Regions from separate parts of the Mesorhizobium monacense genome, predicted to be linked through region 2. Evidence: predicted binding sites of a transcription regulator. Region 2 holds the regulator's gene; each other region holds the start of a gene.
What was found. Region 2 encodes LexA, which represses DNA repair genes until DNA is damaged. Its sites were predicted from a motif close to TGTTCNNNNTGTGTTCNG; they were not measured.

Region 1 (6,013 bases), 3.4 Mb from region 2:
TCCTCCGCCTCGCCGGCAAGGTCCGCCTGCTGCATGTCGAAGGCGGCGGCCGACAACACCGAGAGGCGCACCAGGTCGAAGCCGTAACCGGCATCGATATCCTGCTCCAGCGCGGCAAGCCTTTCGTGGAACAGTTTTTGGATCAGAACGGGCTCGCGCAACGGGCGCGAGGTGCCGACAGCGATGCGGCTGACAGCGCCGTCGACGCGAAAGAGCAGCAGCGCCAGCATCCTGGCGCCCTCGCCACGGCGTTCGAGATCGCTCTTCAGCGCCTTTGCCAAAAGGCTCACCAGCCGCTCTATGTCGGCGGTCAGCATGATGGGTTCGGTGAGGTGGCGTTCGACCGACAGCGGCGCCACCGGCAGCCGCGGCGACACCGCCTCGTCGAGGCGGCCGAGCGCCTGGTCGAGGCGCAACAGCAAGGTGGCGCCGAAGCGGCGGGCAAGCGGCGCGCGCGGGGCCGCCATCACCGCGCCCGCCGTGCGCAGGCCGACGCTTTCCAGGCTGGCGCGGATTTCCGGCGCGATGCGCAGCGCGGCCAGCGGCAAGGGCGCGAGAAGCGCCTCCTCCTCGCCGCCAGCGACGATTCGATCGTCGCAAAAGCGCGCCGCCGCCCAGGCAGCGCCCGGCGTCGCGGCCAGCCCGGTGCGGACGTCAAAACCCTGATGGAAGAAGCGCGACAATATCTCGTCCAGCATTGCGCGTTCGCCGCCGAACAGATGGGTGCAGCCGGTGACGTCGAGGAACAGGCCGTCGGTGCCGTCGATCGCCACCAGCGGCGTGTAGCGGTCGCACCAGTCGGCGAGGCCTTCGAGCAGGCGGCGGTCGGCCTCCGGATCGGCTTCGACGATGTCGATCGACGGATGCATGGCGCGCGCATCGGCGATGCCCATGCCGCGCTTCAGGCGCAGCGCCTCAGCCCGCTCGTCGAGGGCTGATATGCGCTGGGCGTTGCGGTCGCGATGGCTGATCACCAGCGGCAAGTGATCCGACGGCCGGGAACGCCAGGACCGCCCCAGACGCTGGCGCAGGATACGTTCGGCGGCCAGATGCGGGAACCACAGCGACAGGATTCGTTGTCCGTTCTTGCCGTCTTTCCTCAAAAGCGTGTTCATCGGGGTTCCACTCCAGTGTGAATTGTCCGGGCAGAGCGGTGCGGCTCTTGCCGATGCTGACGGTGAAGGCGGGGCGGCCGATCGAGCCGGCGAGCGGCCCGGCGATGGTGTCGCGGCTGGCCGAGGGTGCGGCCGACACGATGAGGCGCACGGGTGCGGCGGTCGGTTCTGCCTCGCCGGCCTGGCGCAGCAGGAATACCGGCCGGCCGGCGTTTTGCGCCCGCGCGTGCAGCCGTCGCGTCGCGGTGAGGTCGAGCCGCTGCGGGCTGCCGCGGATTTCGAGGATGACGGCGGCCAGCGCCGTCATGCGGGCGGCCTCCTCGGCGATCCATAGCGCATCGACAAGTTTTGGCGCCTCGGAAAACAGAAGTTGTTCCGGTTCGATGCCGAACAAGGCGTGCAGCCCCCTGGCATAGGGAAAGCCGGCCTCGCGAAAAATCTCCGATGTGCCGATCCAGAGAACCGGCAAATGCGGCTCTTGCCTGAGGATCAGGCTGGTGAGCGAGAGCGCAAAGCCGGCAACGGCCCCAGCGTCGCGGGTTTCCGCGCCATGGATCTCGCTCAGTGCCGCCTTCGGCAGGCCGCCGCTCAGCGCTGCATCGAGACGCTCGACACCGGTGCGCAAAAACGCATCCGGCGCGGCCACGGCGATGCCGCGCCGGAGAATCGTGATCTCGGGCGTGATCTTAGGCGCGATCCCGGGGCGGACATCGATGTCAGCGCGCGCGTCAGGCCGCGCGCCGGCCGGCGCCGCCAGGCGCTCGGGCAGCGTTCCCTCGATTTTCGCGATCTGGCGGCGCAGGGCAAAAACGGTCTCCCGCGCCACGGCGGTCATCGCCATGACGGTCAACTTTCAGCAGCATTGTTCCTGTTATGTTCCTATAGATTCCAGAGGGTGCTAAAAGAGTCAAGCGGAGTCATGGGGAATTTATTCCTCTGTGGTTGCGTGCTTAGCGTTGGCCCCCGAAGGCCAGCCGAGCCGCAAGCCCTGCAAATACAGTTCCCAGCAATAGCTGGGGCGCCCGCTGAAACCGCGTACGCCTCGACAGCGCCGCACCGATCCGGCTCGCGGTCAGGATGACCAGGCCATTGACCATCAGCCCGATCAAATTGAGGACGGTCGCCAGCACCAGGATCTGCGCCGCCACGGAACCGGCCTGCGGCTGCACGAACTGCGGGAAAAGCGCCAGCACGAACAGCGCCATCTTCGGGTTGAGCAGGTTGGTCAGCAATCCCTGCCGGAAGATGCGGGTTTGCGAATAGCGCGGCAGGCCGGCGACCGGCGCCAGCGCCGTGCCGTCGGCACGGAACGCTTTCCAGGCGAGATAGGCGAGGTAGGCCGCCCCGGCATAACGCACGATGTCGTAAGCGATGGGAGCGGCGAGGAACAGCTGCGACAGGCCGAAGGCGGCGGCCAGCGCATGGCAATAAGTGCCGGCGGCGATGCCGGCATAGGTCGCCAGGCCCGCCGCGCGCCCCTGGCTGGCGCTGCGGGATGCGATCAAAAGCATGTCCGGCCCCGGCGTCGCCGTCAAAGCGAGGCAAGCAATCGCGAAAAGTCCAAGGGTGGAAAGGTCCGGCATGAGAGCTCCTGATCCATGGCCGGAACTGACCCGTATGTGATTCCCCGACAGCATGAAACAGGAATTGCTGCGTCATTTGCCTGGACCGGCGCGAGAGCCTATATGCCGGGATCAAAGGACAAAGCATGGCCCGCATCTACAAGACCCGCACCTGGCACGACCAGCTTTCGCCGTCGATGGAGGAAATGGAGTTCCTGGCGCTGGAGGCCTACGCCCATCTGCCGGAGGAATTCCGCAAGCTGACCGGCGAGATCGTCATCCAGATCGCCGACTTCCCGACCGACGAGATCATGGACGATTTGTCGCTGGAAACGCCGTTCGACCTGCTCGGCCTGTTCGAGGGTCGCGGCATCGCCGAGCGCTGGAACCCGCAGACCGGCGAGGGGCCGAACCGCATCACGCTCTACCGCCGCGCCATCCTCGACTACTGGGCCGAGAACGAGGAGACGCTGGGCGACATCGTCACCCACGTGCTGATCCACGAGATCGGCCACCATTTCGGCCTGTCGGACGATGATATGGAACGGATCGAAGAGGCGGTCGAGTAGGCTGTGTCGATATTCAGGTGATGCCGGCCTGCGAACGGCGGTTCCCTGCGCTTCCGGTGCTCACGTACTTCAAGTACGCTCCGCTCCGGTTCTCGGAAACCGCCATTCTCGGCGCGGCCTGACCTGAATCTCAACACATCCTGCGTCGGAGCTTGGCAAAGCCTACCAGTCGCTGAGCTTGGTGTCGGGTCCGTATTCCTGGCCCTCGACGTCCTTCACCACCGCCTGGCCGCAACGCATGGTCTTGGTCTTCTTGTCGTAGGCGTAGGTCGGCGAGCCGAACAGGTGCCAGCCCTTGTTCAGCGCCGCGGTCACCTTGTGACAAAAGCTGGAATCGTCCGGAGCGGACAGAAAGCGGTAGAGTTTCATTTTCAAGTCCTGTCGTAAGTACCCATAACCCACAAGGGCTTTATCATGCGCCGATGGCCGCCGCCTTCGCCAGCAGTTTTTCGGCCTGCGCCAGATGCAGCCGCTCGACCATTTTGCCATCCAGCGCGATCACGCCCTTGCCGGCATTTTCGGCAAGGGTGAAGGCGTCCTTCACCGCGCGTGCCGCGGCCACTGCCTCTGCGGACGACGCAAAGGCGCGGTTCGCCCCTTCGATCTGGGCCGGGTGGATGAGCGACTTGCCGTCGAACCCCATGGCGGCGGCTTCCGCGCATTCGCGCGCCAGGGCATCCAAATCGCGAAAATCGTTGGTCACGCCGTCGAGAATATCGAGCCCGCCGGCGCGCGCGGCCAGCACCATCTGCATCAGCCAGGGCATGAGATAGCGCCGGTCCGGCGTGGCCAGGATGCCGGTCTCCTTGATCAGATCATTCGTTCCGGCAACGAAACAAGCGAGCCGCGAGGCCGGGTCGCGGCCCAGTTCGGCAATGGCGCCGATGTTGAGCAGGGCCTTGGGCGTCTCGATCATCGCCCAGATCTTGACCGTATCCGGGGCGAAATTGTCGTCGAGCACATCGCCGGCCTCCAGGATGTCGCGCGGCGTGACGACCTTGGGCAGGAGGATACCGTCGGCCTCGACCTTCGCCGCCGCCAGCACATCGTCGGCGCCCCATTCGCTGGACAGCGCATTGACCCGCACGATCATTTCGCAGCGCCGGTTCGGGCGGCTGGCAAAAATGCCCGCCAGTTTTTCGCGCGCCGCAAGCTTGTCGGCCGGCGCCACGGCATCTTCGAGGTCGATGATGATGGCGTCGCAGGCAAGCGAAGCGACCTTGGCCAGCGCTCTGTCGTTCGAGCCGGGGATGTAGAGCACCGAGCGGCGCGGTCGGTAGGTTTCAGTCATGCCCGATCTATGCCGCCAGAGACAGGGAGAGGCAAGCCTCTTCGCCCTGCACGAAAACTGCACGCAATTGCAGGAAACCTCCTCCAAACCGCCGCGCCTCTTCCCTGCCAGCCTGCGAGACAGGCGGCATGCAAGAGCGAACAAACCTCCGTTGTTCCCTGCCGTATAGGCTGCGCTGCGAAGGCTGGTGGCTGGTCGATCCGCCGAAGGTCCGCCCGACGGCGAGCCTGCTGCCCTTCATCCCGAGATCGCCGTCGCGCTATGCCGGCCGCGCGGCAGAAGCGAGGACCATTCGCTCATGACGGCGTTGCTTACTCCGAGCTATTGCAGCCGCTTCGGCATCGCCGTGCTGCTGGTCGCGCTGGCGGATTTTCTCTTCTATGGCGAGCCGGCCGGCATCAATTTCTTGCTGTTCGCCATCCTGACCGCCGGTGCGGTCGTGGCCGTGCATCCTTCGGCCTTCAGCGAGGCCAGGCTCTGGCTCAAGCCCGCCGCCCTGCTCGTCGCGCTGCTGCCGCTGGTCGAAAACGTCAGCCCTTTGTCGGTCGTGATCGCGCTGGTGGCGCTGGCGATGTTTGCGCTTTCGCTCGCCGGACGGCTGCGTTCCAGCCTTGCCCGCATCGCCGGCCAGCTCTCACTCTTCCTGCTCGCCGCGCCCTTCCGGCTCATTCGCGACTTCTTCCGCTGGCGCAAGGCGGCGCGGCGGTTTGGGCGGCGGCACATCCGGCTTGCGGCAATCGCCGTCTGGGCGATGCCGCTGGCGCTCGGCGCGGTGTTCCTGGCCCTGTTCGGCGCCGCCAACCCGGTCATCGAATACTGGTTCACGCTGATCGACCTGTTCGCGCTGCTCGATCTTATCCAGCTGGCGCGGCTGATCTTCTGGCTGCTGGTGCTTGCCGGCGTCTGGGCCTTCCTGCGTCCCCGCCTGCCGCGCCTTCTTCGTCGCTTGCCGCGTTTGGCGCCGACCGTGCCCGCCGATGCACAGCCGGTGACAAAAGCCGTCACCACGATCGAGGACATCGTCTTCGGCAAGGCCGCGATCCTGCGCGCGCTGGTCGTGTTCAACCTACTGTTTGCGCTGCAGACCGGGCTCGACGCCACCTATCTCTGGGGCGGCGTCGCCCTCCCCGACGGGCTGACCTACGCCGCCTACGCACATCGCGGCGCCTATCCATTGATCGTCACCGCGCTGCTCGCCGCTGGCTTCGTGCTGGCAGCGCTGCGGCCGGGCAGTGAAACCTCCAATGATCCGCTGATCCGCCGGCTGGTCTATGCCTGGGTTGCGCAGAACATCGTGCTGGTCATTTCTTCGATCCTGCGGCTCGACCTCTATGTCGGCATCTATGCGCTGACCTATCTGCGCATCGCCGCCTTTGTCTGGATGGGGCTGGTGGCGGCGGGCCTGGCGCTGATCATCGCCCGCATCGCGCTGAGAAAATCCAGCGAATGGCTGCTGTCCGCCAATCTTCTGACGTT
Region 2 (6,013 bases):
ATCGTCGAGATCCTTGTTGGGGAAGCGCACCTCGCCCTGCACGCGGTCGTGCACCACCGTTTCGCCTTCGGTCGGCGCCTTGATGCGGATCGCACCCTTGACGCCTGCCGGCGCCTCCGACGGGTCCCGGTCGCGCCAGCGGCCGTCATAGCGGGGCGGCAGGCCCTTGGCACGTGCGGCCTCGCGCATCGCCTCGAGTTCGGCCGGCGTGGCGTAGCAGTAATAGGCCTTGCCCATCCGCACCAGATCCTCAGCCACTTCGCGGTGGCGCGGCGCGCGCTCGAACTGCGACACCGGCTCGCCGTCCCAGCTGAGGCCAAGCCAGGACAGCCCATCGAGGATGGCGGCTGTGGCGGCGTCGGTGGAGCGTTCGCGATCCGTATCCTCGATGCGCAGCAGCATCGTGCCGGCGGTGTGCTTTGCATAGAGCCAGTTGAACAGCGCCGTACGCGCGCCGCCAATGTGCAAATAGCCTGTCGGCGAGGGGGCGAAGCGGGTGACGACCTTGTCGGACATGGAACTCTCGGAAAGCGCAGAAAGCGGATGTGATGCGCGGACTTTCGCGCGTTGCGCGTTCATGTAGCATAGGAGGTCTGGGGCGCAAGGGGCAGACCCGATGGCTGGACGAGGTCGGGGTGCAGGGGAGAGCGAGGGCGCGACGAGCAGCGTCAGCGAGCGGACGCTGTTTGCCGATATTCCACACGCCGAGCCAATGCCGGTTTCATTGCTTGCGCCACGGCCGGGCATCGAGCCTTTGCCGCCCGGCAATCGCGCGCCGGAGCTTGTCCCCGCGACTGTTTCGGTAAAGCGGGTCTCCGGAGCATTCCGCCGTCTTTCCGGTCCCGCAATCCGGCGAAGCATCGCTGCGGCTGGCGGCACGGAGCTTGACCGCGGCATGGGCTTCCTGCTGGTGCCGGTGTTTCTGGCATGCGGGGTGATCTTCTATTTCTCGCTGGCGACGGAACCCGATTTCTACAGGCCCGTCGCCGTGGTCGCCTTGACGGCCGCCTGCGCGGTGGCTTCGCGGTCATGGCTAAGGACGCATTTGTGCTTCATGGCGGCGCTGCTCTGCGCGCTCGGCGTGCTCGCCGCAAAGGTCGAGACCTGGCGCGCCGGAACCCAGATGCTCGGCTCGGAGATCCAAACGCGGCTGACCGGGCGGCTCGCCAGCCTGGAAGAAATGGAAAACGGCCGCGTCAGGCTGACCATCGACGTCATCTCGACGGCCCATCCGAAGCTGCGCTATGCGCCGGAGCGGGTCAGGCTTTCGGCGCGGAAAGTTCCTCCTGATATGACCGCCGGTTCCCTGATCACCGGCTATGCCCGGCTGCTCCCGCCGACCGGACCGGTGCGGCCGAATAGCTACGACTTCTCCTTCGACAGCTATTTTTCCGGCATCGGCGCGAGCGGGTTTTTCCTCGGCAATCCGAAGACTGTTGTCCCAAAGACTGGCGCTGGCGAAGACGCACCATCCAGGACGCGCTTGGCGTCCGCAATCGAGAATGCCCGGGAGAGCATCGCGGACCACATTCGCGGCCAGATTGGCGGCCCGGAGGGCGAGATTGCTGCGGCATTGATCGTCGGCGTGCGCGCCGGCATTCCCAATGAGATCAACGAGGCGATGCGGCGCACCGGCATCTACCACATCATCTCGATCTCCGGCCTGCACATGGCGCTGGTCGCCGGAACCATTATGGGGCTGCTGCGCGGCGCCTTCGCCCTGTTTCCCGATTTCGCATCGCGCCGGCCGGTGAAGAAATATGCGGCCGCCGCGGCGCTCTTTTCCATCGCCGCCTACCTCGTCTTTTCCGGCATCGTCGTCGCGGCCGAACGCAGCTTCATCATGCTGGCGGTGATGCTGGTCGCCGTGCTGTTCGACCGCGCGGCGCTCACCATGCGCAATCTGGCGATCTCGGCGATTGCCGTGATCCTGGTGTCGCCGCACGAAGTGGTCGGCCCGAGCTTCCAGATGTCGTTTGCGGCGACCGCGGCCCTTGTCGGTGCCTATGCCGGCTGGTCGGACTACCGTGCCGGCAGAGCGACGTCGCCGCCGCCACGGCGATCGCCGCTCGCCTTCGTCACGCGAAAATTCCTGCTCGGCATGGGCGGCCTCGCCATGACCTCCATCATCGCCGGCAGTGCGACCGCGCTCTTCGCCATCTGGCATTTTCAGCGCGTGTCGCCGCTCAGCCTGCTTGCCAACCTGGCCGTCATGCCGATCGTCTCGCTGATCGTCATGCCGTTCGCCGTGCTCAGCGCGCTGGCGATGCCGTTCGGCGCCGATGGACCCTTCCTCTATGTGATGGGCAAGGGGCTGACGGCGATGATCGCAATATCCGGATGGATTTCCGAGCGCTCGCCGATCGATGCTGTCGGGCTGATCTCCATTCAGTCGGTACTGCTGGTGACGATCGCGCTGGTCATCGCCACCATGGCGACGACATGGCTCAGGCTGGCAGCCGTTCCGTTCGCATTCGCCGGCCTGCTGACTGTCTCCGACACTCGCACGCCTGACGTTCTCGTCTCGGAGGATGGGCATCTTGTGGCAATGCCGATCGGGGGCGGCGAACTCGCCATCAACCGCGTGCGATCGAACGAGTTCACCACCGACAACTGGAAACGGGCTGTGAAGTCCGAAACCATTGTGGAGCCCGAGACCTTCGAGAAGGGTGACGCGCGGTTCGACATGGATCCGGCCGACCTGCCGCCGGGCTCACCCTTCTACTGCAGCAGCGGTCTTTGCCTCGCGCGGCATCCGTCTGGCGCGATCATCGCGTATGCAGAAGACCGCAAGGACGCGTGGCGGGCGTGTGCTTTCGCTACCCTGATCATCGTCAACGACGCCACCGCCTACGACCCTTGCCGCAATCCGCTTGTCCTTGTCGTCAGGAAACGGCAACTTGCCCGCTTGGGCAGCGCCGCTGTCTTCTTCGATCAGCAATCGGCAATCGCGCCGGCAGAGATAGACTTCGCGGTCGAGCAGCCGTACCGGCCCTGGCACGAGCAGCGAAGATTCTCACGCGAGGCGAGGGGCCTGCCGCCTTACAAGAGACCCGAAAGGCAGGCCAGCAAACCGCCGCCAAAACAACCGCCGCCGCCTCAGTAGCGGCGGATCAGACCGACCAGCTTGCCCTGCACCTTGACCCGGTCGGGCCCGAAGATGCGGGTTTCATAGGCCGGATTGGCGGCTTCCAGCGCAATCGAGGCGCCCTTGCGGCGGAAGCGCTTCAGCGTCGCTTCCTCCTCGTCGACCAGCGCCACTATGATCTCTCCCGGGCTCGCCGTGTCGGCGTTGCGGATGATGACCGTATCGCCGTCGAAGATCCCGGCCTCGATCATCGAATCGCCCTTGACCTCCAGCGCGTAATGCTCGCCGCCCATGATCATGTCCGGCGGCACCGAGATCGAATGCGTCTGATGCTGGATGGCGTCGATCGGCACACCGGCCGCGATCCGCCCCATCACCGGGATGGACACTGCCGCAACCGCATCGTCGTCATTGCCCGCCTGGGGCGTGCGCGACGATGCCATAGGCTTGATCTGCCGTCCGAGGCCGCCCTGCCCAAGACTGCCCTGAATGACGCTCGGCGAGAACTTCTTCGCCGCATTGAGGCCGGGAGCAATCGAGTCCGGCAGGCGCAGCACTTCGAGCGCGCGCGCCCGATTGGGCAGCCGGCGAATGAAACCGCGCTCCTCCAGCGCCGTGATCAGCCGGTGGATGCCCGACTTCGAGGCAAGATCGAGCGCCTCTTTCATTTCGTCGAAGGAGGGTGGAATGCCGCTTTCCTTCAGCCGCTCATGGATGAACATCAGCAGTTCATGTTGTTTGCGTGTCAGCATCGCGGCCCCCAACGGAATCAGAAAAACAAACCCAGAACAAACACTATCTGTTCCAGTTGTGTTCCGCAACTGTTTAAAGTTTAATGAATGGGTTAAGGCTCCCGAAACGATGTCGCGTGCGACAGCGAATATCCCAGCCCCTTAGATGCCGGCTTCATCGCATTGATTTTGTTATCGTTTACGGCCAACCACCGGCCTGGGAGCTGGTTGGAAGTCGGCAATCATTCGCCGCAAACAATGTAGGTAGGGCCGTGTTTGACGATCCAGCCCGCTCGATGCACCGTGAACGAAACGAACTCAAAATGCCAACTATGAGCAGGGGTCGAGGGTGTCGTTGGGCCGATAAGTCATCAATGCAGGTTCTTGCAGCGCGATGGCCTGTGATGAGAGAAAGTACCGATCGTCGGCTTGTGTCATCATTGCGTGCCGGTGTCGTGCGTATCTGGGGGGAGCAGACATATCATGACAGGAATTCCTGATCTTGCGGCCGTCGAAGCGATGGACGCCGCGGATCCACTGCGCCCCTTGCGCGACCGCTTCATCCTGCCCGAAGGGGTAATCTATCTCGACGGCAATTCGCTGGGTGCAGCCTCGCATGCCGCCTTCGACGAGCTACGCAAGGCGGCGACCGAAGAATGGGCGTACGACCTCATCCGCGCCTGGAACACTGCCGGCTGGTTCAACATGCCGGTCGAACTCGGCGATCAGCTCGGGCGCCTGATCGGCGCCGCTCCCGGCCAGACGGTGGTCTGCGACACGACATCGATCAACATCTACAAGCTGCTGCACGCGGCAATGGCCATCCGGCCGGATCGGCCCGTCATCGTCGCCGAGGGCGACAGCTTTCCGACCGACCTCTACATGGCTGAAGGTGTCGCCTCGACTCGAAAGAACACTGTGCTGCGCCTTGCAGGCGTCGACGCACCGACGATCGAAGAGCTGATCGACGACCGGGTCGCGGTGGTGCTGGTCAACCACGTCAACTACAAGTCAGGCGAACTGCGTGACATGACGGCGCTGACGCGCATCGCCCATGACGCCGGGGCGCTGATCGTCTGGGATCTCTGCCACACAGCAGGCGCCATGCCGGTCGAACTGGACACGGCGAATGCCGATTTCGCTGTCGGCTGCACCTACAAATATTTGAATGGCGGCCCGGGCTCTCCCGCCTTCATCTATGCCGCGGAGCGCCATCATGCCGATGTGCTGCAGCCGCTCAGCGGATGGTGGAGCCACGCGCGGCCCTTCGCCTTCGAGCAGGCCTACGCAGCCGGCACCGGCATCCGCCGGTTTCTGTGCGGCACGCAGCCGGTCCTGTCGATGCGCACGCTGAAGGGCGCGCTCGACATCTGGAACGATGTCGACATGGCGGCCGTGAGAAAGAAAAGCATCGCCCTGGCCGACCTGTTCATCGAACTCGTCGAGGCAAAATGCGGCGCCTATGGTCTCACGCTCGAAAGCACCCGCGACAGCGCCAGGCGCGGCAGCCAGATTTCATTCATGCACGAGCACGGCTACCAGATCATGCGGGCGCTGATCGAACGCGGCGTTATCGGCGATTTCCGGGCGCCGTCGACCATACGCTTTGGCTTTACCCCGCTCTATGTCGGCTACGCCGATGTGTGGCACGCTGTTGAGGTGTTGGAAGAGATCCTGCGCAGTGGGGCCTGGAAAGACGGACGTTTCGCCGTCAAGTCAGCCGTCACCTGAGCGGCAGGGAGAGCAGGGGGAGGGCACAGTTGCTGGAACATCGTATTTCCGACTGGGACAACGCCTATACAAACGGCGCCAACATAGCTGGCGGCGATCGCTGGCCGGCCGCCTGGGTCGAGCCCGCGCGGGCCTTTCGTGACGCTCTTTCGGCCGAGGGCAGGGCGCGGCTCGACATCGTCTACGGCGACAGACCGCGCAACCGGCTCGATCTTTTCCTGCCGAGCACCCCGCCCAAGGGGCTCGTGGTGTTCCTGCATGGCGGTTACTGGAAGGCGTTCGACAAGAGTTTCTGGTCGCATCTTTCGGCCGGGCCGATCGGGCATGGCTATGCGGTGGCTATGCCCTCCTACACGCTATGTCCCGAGATACGCATCGGCGGCATCGTTCGCGAGGTCGGCGCGGCGATCGGCAAGGCGGCGGCACTGGTCGATGGGCCATTGATGCTGACCGGGCATTCGGC
Region 3 (6,013 bases), 950 kb from region 2:
CTGCTCCAGAAAGCCGATACCGCGCTCTACCGCAGCAAGTCCGGCGGGCGTGGACAATTCAGCTTCTTTGGGGAACCGCATCCTTCTTTGGGTGGATAGGTCAAAATATTCGCAAACGCTAATATGTCTTGCGCAAGCGAAGCACCCAACCCTTGCGCCGAGCGCCGGCGGAGTTTCCTTTAGCTGCCTCGGCCGGCGCTCGTCATCGAGTGCCGCCTTGATCGCGATCAGATGGTGAGAAGCGCGATCGCTGCGGAAACGCCGGCGCTCGCGAACTTTCGCGCATCGAGCCGACAGCGAAGCCAGCGCCGACGACCTTGCGCTGATTTCGCCCGCGGCAGAAACAATTCAGCAAAGCGCGCGATGCTCCAACGCCACACTTGCACCGAAAGGCGTATGGTCCTAAGTCCTAAGACATAGGTCGCATGCCGTAGGCCGAAAGCCCTCCGAGAGCGCGGCACAGTGCCAACTTGCGACCGCACATGAAAGGTGCAACGCTCGATCTGGGTAGAGACATGGGCGGACTTCCCGGGTTTCAATCGGTCCGGGATGTTCGATTGGGCAAATGTATTTTCCGCAATTTCTTGTGGGAATGTCAGTAACGCTTCTCGTAATCCTTGGCTGGATTTACGCGGCAACCGGATCGTTTTGGCAGTCGCTGGGCTGGACATTTGTCGCCGCCCTGGTGCTGCAGGCGGGCTACTTCATCGCCGTGCTTTTGCTCATCTATGGCCGCACCTCATCGGCGGCCAGGGCCGACAAATCGCTCCCGGCCAAGGTGCCCGGGCCGTTCGAACGCGACGGCATCATCCACACCTTGCTGTCGCGGCTTTTTTAACCGGCGGCACGGCGCACTCGTCCAAAGCTTGACTTGTTGCGCCCGCCAGCGAGGGCAGGCGCCCTGGCGTCCGTTCCGGACGCCAGGGCAAGCCTTTTCAGCCCGCGAACCAGCAGCCTGCGCCAGGGGACCCGCTACGCCATGGCATAGCAACCCACCCGGCAGCGTACCATGACTCCGGTCAGCGAGGCGCCGACTTCAAGCCGGAGACGGTAGCCACCGGTTCGGACGAGAAGACCACGAAGCCGAAAACCAGAACGGCGGCGGCGACGATCATGGAACCCGCGGCGACGAGCGGCTCGATCGCCGTGTTGCCCTTCGCCAGCATCAGGTAGAGCGCCGGCAGCATCACCACCAGGCCGAGCGTATAGAGGCCGTAGTGGACCATCGCGATTCGACGAGCGGCCTTGGCCGGATTGAGCGCGTAGTAACCACCGAATATCGCGGAGGTGACCCAGCCAAGAAGGTTGATGTGGGCATGCGCCGGGAAAGCGGCGTGATCTTCCGAGATCGCCATATGCAGGCCGACGGCGATACCCACGATGAGAAAGACGAGGGCCGTCTTGAAGAAAAGTTCCGAAACCCTAGGCATGCTGTTGTTCTCCCCAATGCCGTTTGAACCCGACTCCGGGAAGGTACACCCGCCAACGAGTATTAGCTATGCCGCACTTGAGGTTAGCAACCGTTCTGGCCTCGTTGCGTAGGTGCGCGCCGGGGCGAACCTGCCGGCGGCGAAGTTGCCGTTCTCTCCCTAAGTCGAAGATGTCCGGCAGCACAGGGGCGGGCGTGGACGGCACGGCTTTGTTCTACGTCGCGATACGCTCAAAACAATGCCGCCGGGCAAAGCCCGGCGGCATATTTCGTTTTTGCTTCGACTTCGATCGGCCTTACGGCGTTGCCGGAGTCTCCTCCGCCAGCTTGGCGGCTACCTGGTCGATCTTGTCGGCAAGCACACCCGTGGCCCAGTCCTTGACCTCGGTGTCGACGGGTTTGTTGGCCATGTCGGCAAGCGCGTCGTCGAGCGATGGGACGTCGGTAACGGCTGCGTCTGCCTCCGCCTGGGCCGTGTCAGCCGCTGTCTGGGCATCCGTGACTTTGCCCTCCAACTCAGCGATTGTTGCGGCTTGGGCATCCAGCTCCTCCTGCGTCGGAGGTGTAACCAAATTCGCCGCGTCGAACTCCGCCTGCTTGTCCAGCACCGCGTTTTGGGCGTCGACCACCGCGGCAGCGGCCGCGTCGGCCGCGGCCTGGGCGTTCTGGGCAATCGCGGATCCCATCACATAAGCCTGAATGCCAGCGAACTTCTTGCTCTTGGAGTTCATATAGGCGTTGATGTTGCGCTGCAGCGAGTTCAGCCGGCCGAGCTTGGCGTGGATGTTCTTCTCCTTGGGAACGGCGGCGACCTCCACCTCATCCACGGAGACCTGCGTCGTGGCCTTCTTGCCCGACTTTGCCGATGCCGACTTGCCGTGCGTGGTCTTGCCTGACTTGCCGTGCGTGCCGCTCTTGCCGGAATTGCCCTGCGAGCCGCTTTTGCCTGAGTTGCCGCCGCTATTCCCGTGGCCACCGCCATTGCCGTGGCCACCGCCATTGCCGCCGGCGGCGGCCAGCGCGGGAGACGCCAGAAGCGCGAATGCCGCAACCGCGGCAAAGAGAGTCTTTCGGGATGTCATGGGTATTTTCCTCCGAGAATCGCCACCACGCCCAACCGCTAAAGAGGGCAATATGAGAAATTCCTAATGGCGTCAGTAAACTTTAGATAAATGTGGTTTCAATGCGAGAGCGAAGCCGCTCGCCAGCGAACAGTTCCGATCAAAAAACCTACACAACCCATTGATATTCTTAGGTTAGGTGAAAGCCGGAAACGGGCTTGCGCCATTTGGACCGCAGAGGGCCCATGCTGGTCGGACTATGGTCCCACTACCGCCGATTCGCGCGAAAAACGGTCGTCGCGTCGTTGATGGAAGGCGCCTGAAACGACAGAATTCGACGAAGGCAGAGAGGGCGATGCAGCCGCCTGGTATAGCCGTCAAATAAGCGGGGCCGCCTCTTGGCGACGCGCTATGGTGCCCGCAAAATGTCGGCGCCTGGCTGCTCGTCGAACAGCACCGCGCAGCCGCGCTCCAGCGCCACCGCGGATAGCGCGTTGGCTACGGTCTCATCCGGCGAGACGAAATCCCCGGTGAGCACGCGCAACTCTTCGACGGCCCTCGCCATCGATACGAGCCGCCCGGCGGCGCGGTCGGTGGTGCAGGCGTCAACGACACAAACGAGATCGATGATATCGAAGCGGTCCATCTCAGGCCTCCGCAAAACAGGGTCCCTTCGAGCCAATCAACGCCGTGGCGCGCGACTATGTTCCGGTGCAGATCATGGACCTTCGTCGATGGTGCGCTGCCCGCTGACGGCGAGTAAAAAAAACGAGATTCCATCTTGAATCCCCCCTTCATCGAAAGACTTTCCACCCGCCCCCTCCGACGGCTCAAACGCAGCTTGACAAGAGACCCTGTTTGTTCTCTTTTTGTTCGGCAAAAAAGTCCTTAAAACAGGCATGGCTAATGCTGCAATGCCGTAGGGTGGAACGGGATGGAAACCAGCGCCACCATCCTGCATGCCGACCTCGATGCCTTCTATGCTTCGGTCGAGCAGTTGCTCGATCCGTCGCTACGCGGCAAGCCGATCGCCGTCGGCGGCGGTGTGGTGCTGGCCGCCTCTTATGAGGCTCGAGCCTTCGGCGTGCGCGGCGGCATGCCCGGACGCAAGGCCCGCGAACTCTGTCCGCAGCTGATCTTCGTCGGCGGCCATTTCGGCGACTATCAGCGGCTCGGCGACGCCGCCATAGAAGTGCTCGACGATTTCACGCCGCTGGTCGAGCGCATCTCCATCGACGAGGCCTTTGCCGACGTCGCCGGCTGCACGCATCTGTTCGGGCCGCCGGCCGAGATCGCCGCCATTGTACGGCGCCGCGTGCGGGCCGAGCTCGGCCTGCCGATCTCGATCGGCGTGGCGCGCACCAAGCACCTGGCCAAGATCGCCTCGCAGGTGGCCAAGCCCGACGGGCTGGTTGTGGTCGATCCCGCCGGCGAACTTGCCTTCCTGCACGATTTGCCGGTCTCCCTGATGTGGGGCGTCGGCCCGGCGACCAAGGCGCGGCTGGCCGAGATCGGCGTCGAGACCATCGGCCAGTTGGCGCAAACCCATAGCGGCGCGCTGGAGCGGCTGATCGGGCCGGCCGCCGGGCAAAAGCTTGCCGCACTGGCGTGGAACCGCGACCCCCGCCGGCTCGAGACGCATCGGCGCGCGCATTCGGCGGGCGCGCAATCGGCGTTGGGCCGCAAGCCCGCCGTGGCGGATGTGTTCGTGCCTACCTTGCTGCATCTGGCCGACCGGGTGGCGAGCCGGCTGAGGGCCAAGCACCGTCCCGGCCGCACGGTGACGGTGCGCGTGCGCTTTGCCGATCTGCGCGCGGTGAGCCGCTCGATCACGCTCGACCAGCCGATCTCGGCAACGGCGACGCTGGCCGAGACCGCCGAAGAACTTGTGCGCGGCGTGCTTGCCGCCCATCCCGGCGAGAAGGTGATTTCGCTGCTGGCGATCTCGGTCTCGCATCTCGAGGAAAGTGCCGAATTGCAGCTGGAGCTGCCGCTCGGGCTTGCCGACGAGAAGCGGAGGCCCGGCAGCAAAAGGGGACTGGCGCGCTTCGGCGCCGACCGCGCCATCGACAAGATCCGCCAGCGCTTCGGCAAGCAGGCGGTCGGCTATGGCGCCGTGGCGCTGGAGGCGGCGCGTTCGGTGCCGGACGAGTTCCGCGAGCTGGCCGAGAAGGAACTGTGAAGCGGCGGTCGCGGTTTAAGAATGTTCGGCACGGTCGGAACAGCCAAGACCCGTTCGTCCTTGGAACATAGACCGGCAATCATAGGAGAAACGATATGCCCAGCACCGTACGCTTGCACCGCGTTCTGACAACCAGCCCGGAGAAGGTCTATCGCGCATTCATCGAGGCGGACGCGCTGGCTAAATGGCTCCCGCCCAACGGTTTCACCTGCACGGTCCATCATCTGGAAGCAAAGGTCGGCGGTACATTCAAAATGTCCTTCCGAAACTTCACGACCGGCAACAGCCACTCATTTGGCGGCGATTATGTCGAGCTCGTTCCGGGTGAACGCCTTCGCTACACGGACACGTTCGATGATCCCAACCTGCCCGGCGAGATACAGGTGACGGTGATATTGAAGAAAGTCTCGGTCGGCACGGAACTGGACATCACGCAGGCAGGCATACCGGACGCCATTCCGGCCGAGGCCTGTTACCTCGGCTGGCAGGAGTCGCTGCGAAACCTGGCAAGGCTCGTCGAACCCGAGATCAATCAATAGAGGTTGATCGCCTCCATGCGGCCCGAGACTGCCAATCTCTCCCCTCGTGGAGGGGGATGTCCGGTAGGAGAGAGGGGGGCGCGAAGGGCCCCAGCATAGGTGGAAATTGGACCGATTGATACGCTGGCGGGACAGCGCCTCCCTGCCGGACCCGGCCCTTCGCTGTCGCTCCGGGCGTTCGTTGTTCGCAAAGCCAAGCAATTGGCTTTGCGTCCGCTGCGCGGACCACGCCTCACCCCATCGCCTGGCGGATGGATTTGGAAAAGCGGGCCAGGAAGGCCGGCCTCGACGAGGCGTCGAGCTTCCACGACAGCACCGCCGTCGCCATTTTGCGCGGCAGCATGCCGACGGACAGAAACCAGGCAGCAAGGATGGCGCGCCGCCTGAGCGACGCCGTTATCTGGAGGCTGGCGACGGCGCCAGCCGCACCCAGGACCAGCCTGGAATCATTGGCCACCGGGTGCCGACCCCTGTCGGCGCAGAGCGAGGCCAGCCGTTCTTCGAGGTGAACGGGATCGTGCAGGAAGGTTTTCGACGGCTCCACGGTCAGGCCGACACCGGAGACCTGGTCGGAAAGCGCCTCCAGGCGGTGGAAATCGTGCGTCACCCGCCAGCGCGCCCGCTCGGCGAGCTTTTCGCCGAAGACGGAATGGTTGGCGCCGTGGATGCGGTAGGCGCCGACGCACTCGTCGATCGACTGAACATGACCATAAAGGGGCGCCAGCGTCGCAAGATAGCCATCGGCGCCCTGGCGGAAATCCGCTTCGGGGATCGGCATGATGGTTTCCAGCGTCGTGCGGTC

Region 1: the regulator LexA is predicted to act here: its motif matches at 1,979-1,996, upstream of AC1RUK_RS28420 (ImuA family protein).
Region 3: the regulator LexA is predicted to act here: its motif matches at 3,350-3,367, upstream of dinB (DNA polymerase IV).

What each region holds. Positions count from the first base shown of each region.
Region 1 is NZ_CM165567.1:5,937,307-5,943,319, forward strand. Features, by position in the region: gene AC1RUK_RS28415 (DUF6504 family protein) at 1-974, opposite strand, end outside; gene AC1RUK_RS28420 (ImuA family protein) at 916-1,956, opposite strand; gene AC1RUK_RS28425 (LysE family translocator) at 2,066-2,698, opposite strand; gene AC1RUK_RS28430 (metallopeptidase family protein) at 2,824-3,246, shown strand; gene AC1RUK_RS28435 (DUF1737 domain-containing protein) at 3,409-3,615, opposite strand; gene AC1RUK_RS28440 (HpcH/HpaI aldolase/citrate lyase family protein) at 3,659-4,537, opposite strand; gene AC1RUK_RS28445 (DUF4153 domain-containing protein) at 4,836-6,013, shown strand, end outside.
Region 2 is NZ_CM165567.1:2,424,836-2,430,848, reverse strand. Features, by position in the region: gene gltX (glutamate--tRNA ligase) at 1-516, opposite strand, end outside; gene AC1RUK_RS11675 (ComEC/Rec2 family competence protein) at 617-3,106, shown strand; gene lexA (transcriptional repressor LexA) at 3,100-3,840, opposite strand; gene kynU (kynureninase) at 4,303-5,550, shown strand; gene AC1RUK_RS11660 (hormone-sensitive lipase) at 5,580-6,013, shown strand, end outside.
Region 3 is NZ_CM165567.1:3,373,733-3,379,745, forward strand. Features, by position in the region: gene AC1RUK_RS16460 (diguanylate cyclase domain-containing protein) at 1-99, shown strand, start outside; gene AC1RUK_RS16465 (exopolysaccharide production repressor protein) at 593-838, shown strand; gene AC1RUK_RS16470 (hypothetical protein) at 1,020-1,430, opposite strand; gene AC1RUK_RS16475 (hypothetical protein) at 1,726-2,511, opposite strand; gene AC1RUK_RS16480 (hypothetical protein) at 2,900-3,136, opposite strand; gene dinB (DNA polymerase IV) at 3,425-4,672, shown strand; gene AC1RUK_RS16490 (SRPBCC family protein) at 4,768-5,211, shown strand; gene AC1RUK_RS16495 (glycosyltransferase family 2 protein) at 5,444-6,013, opposite strand, start outside.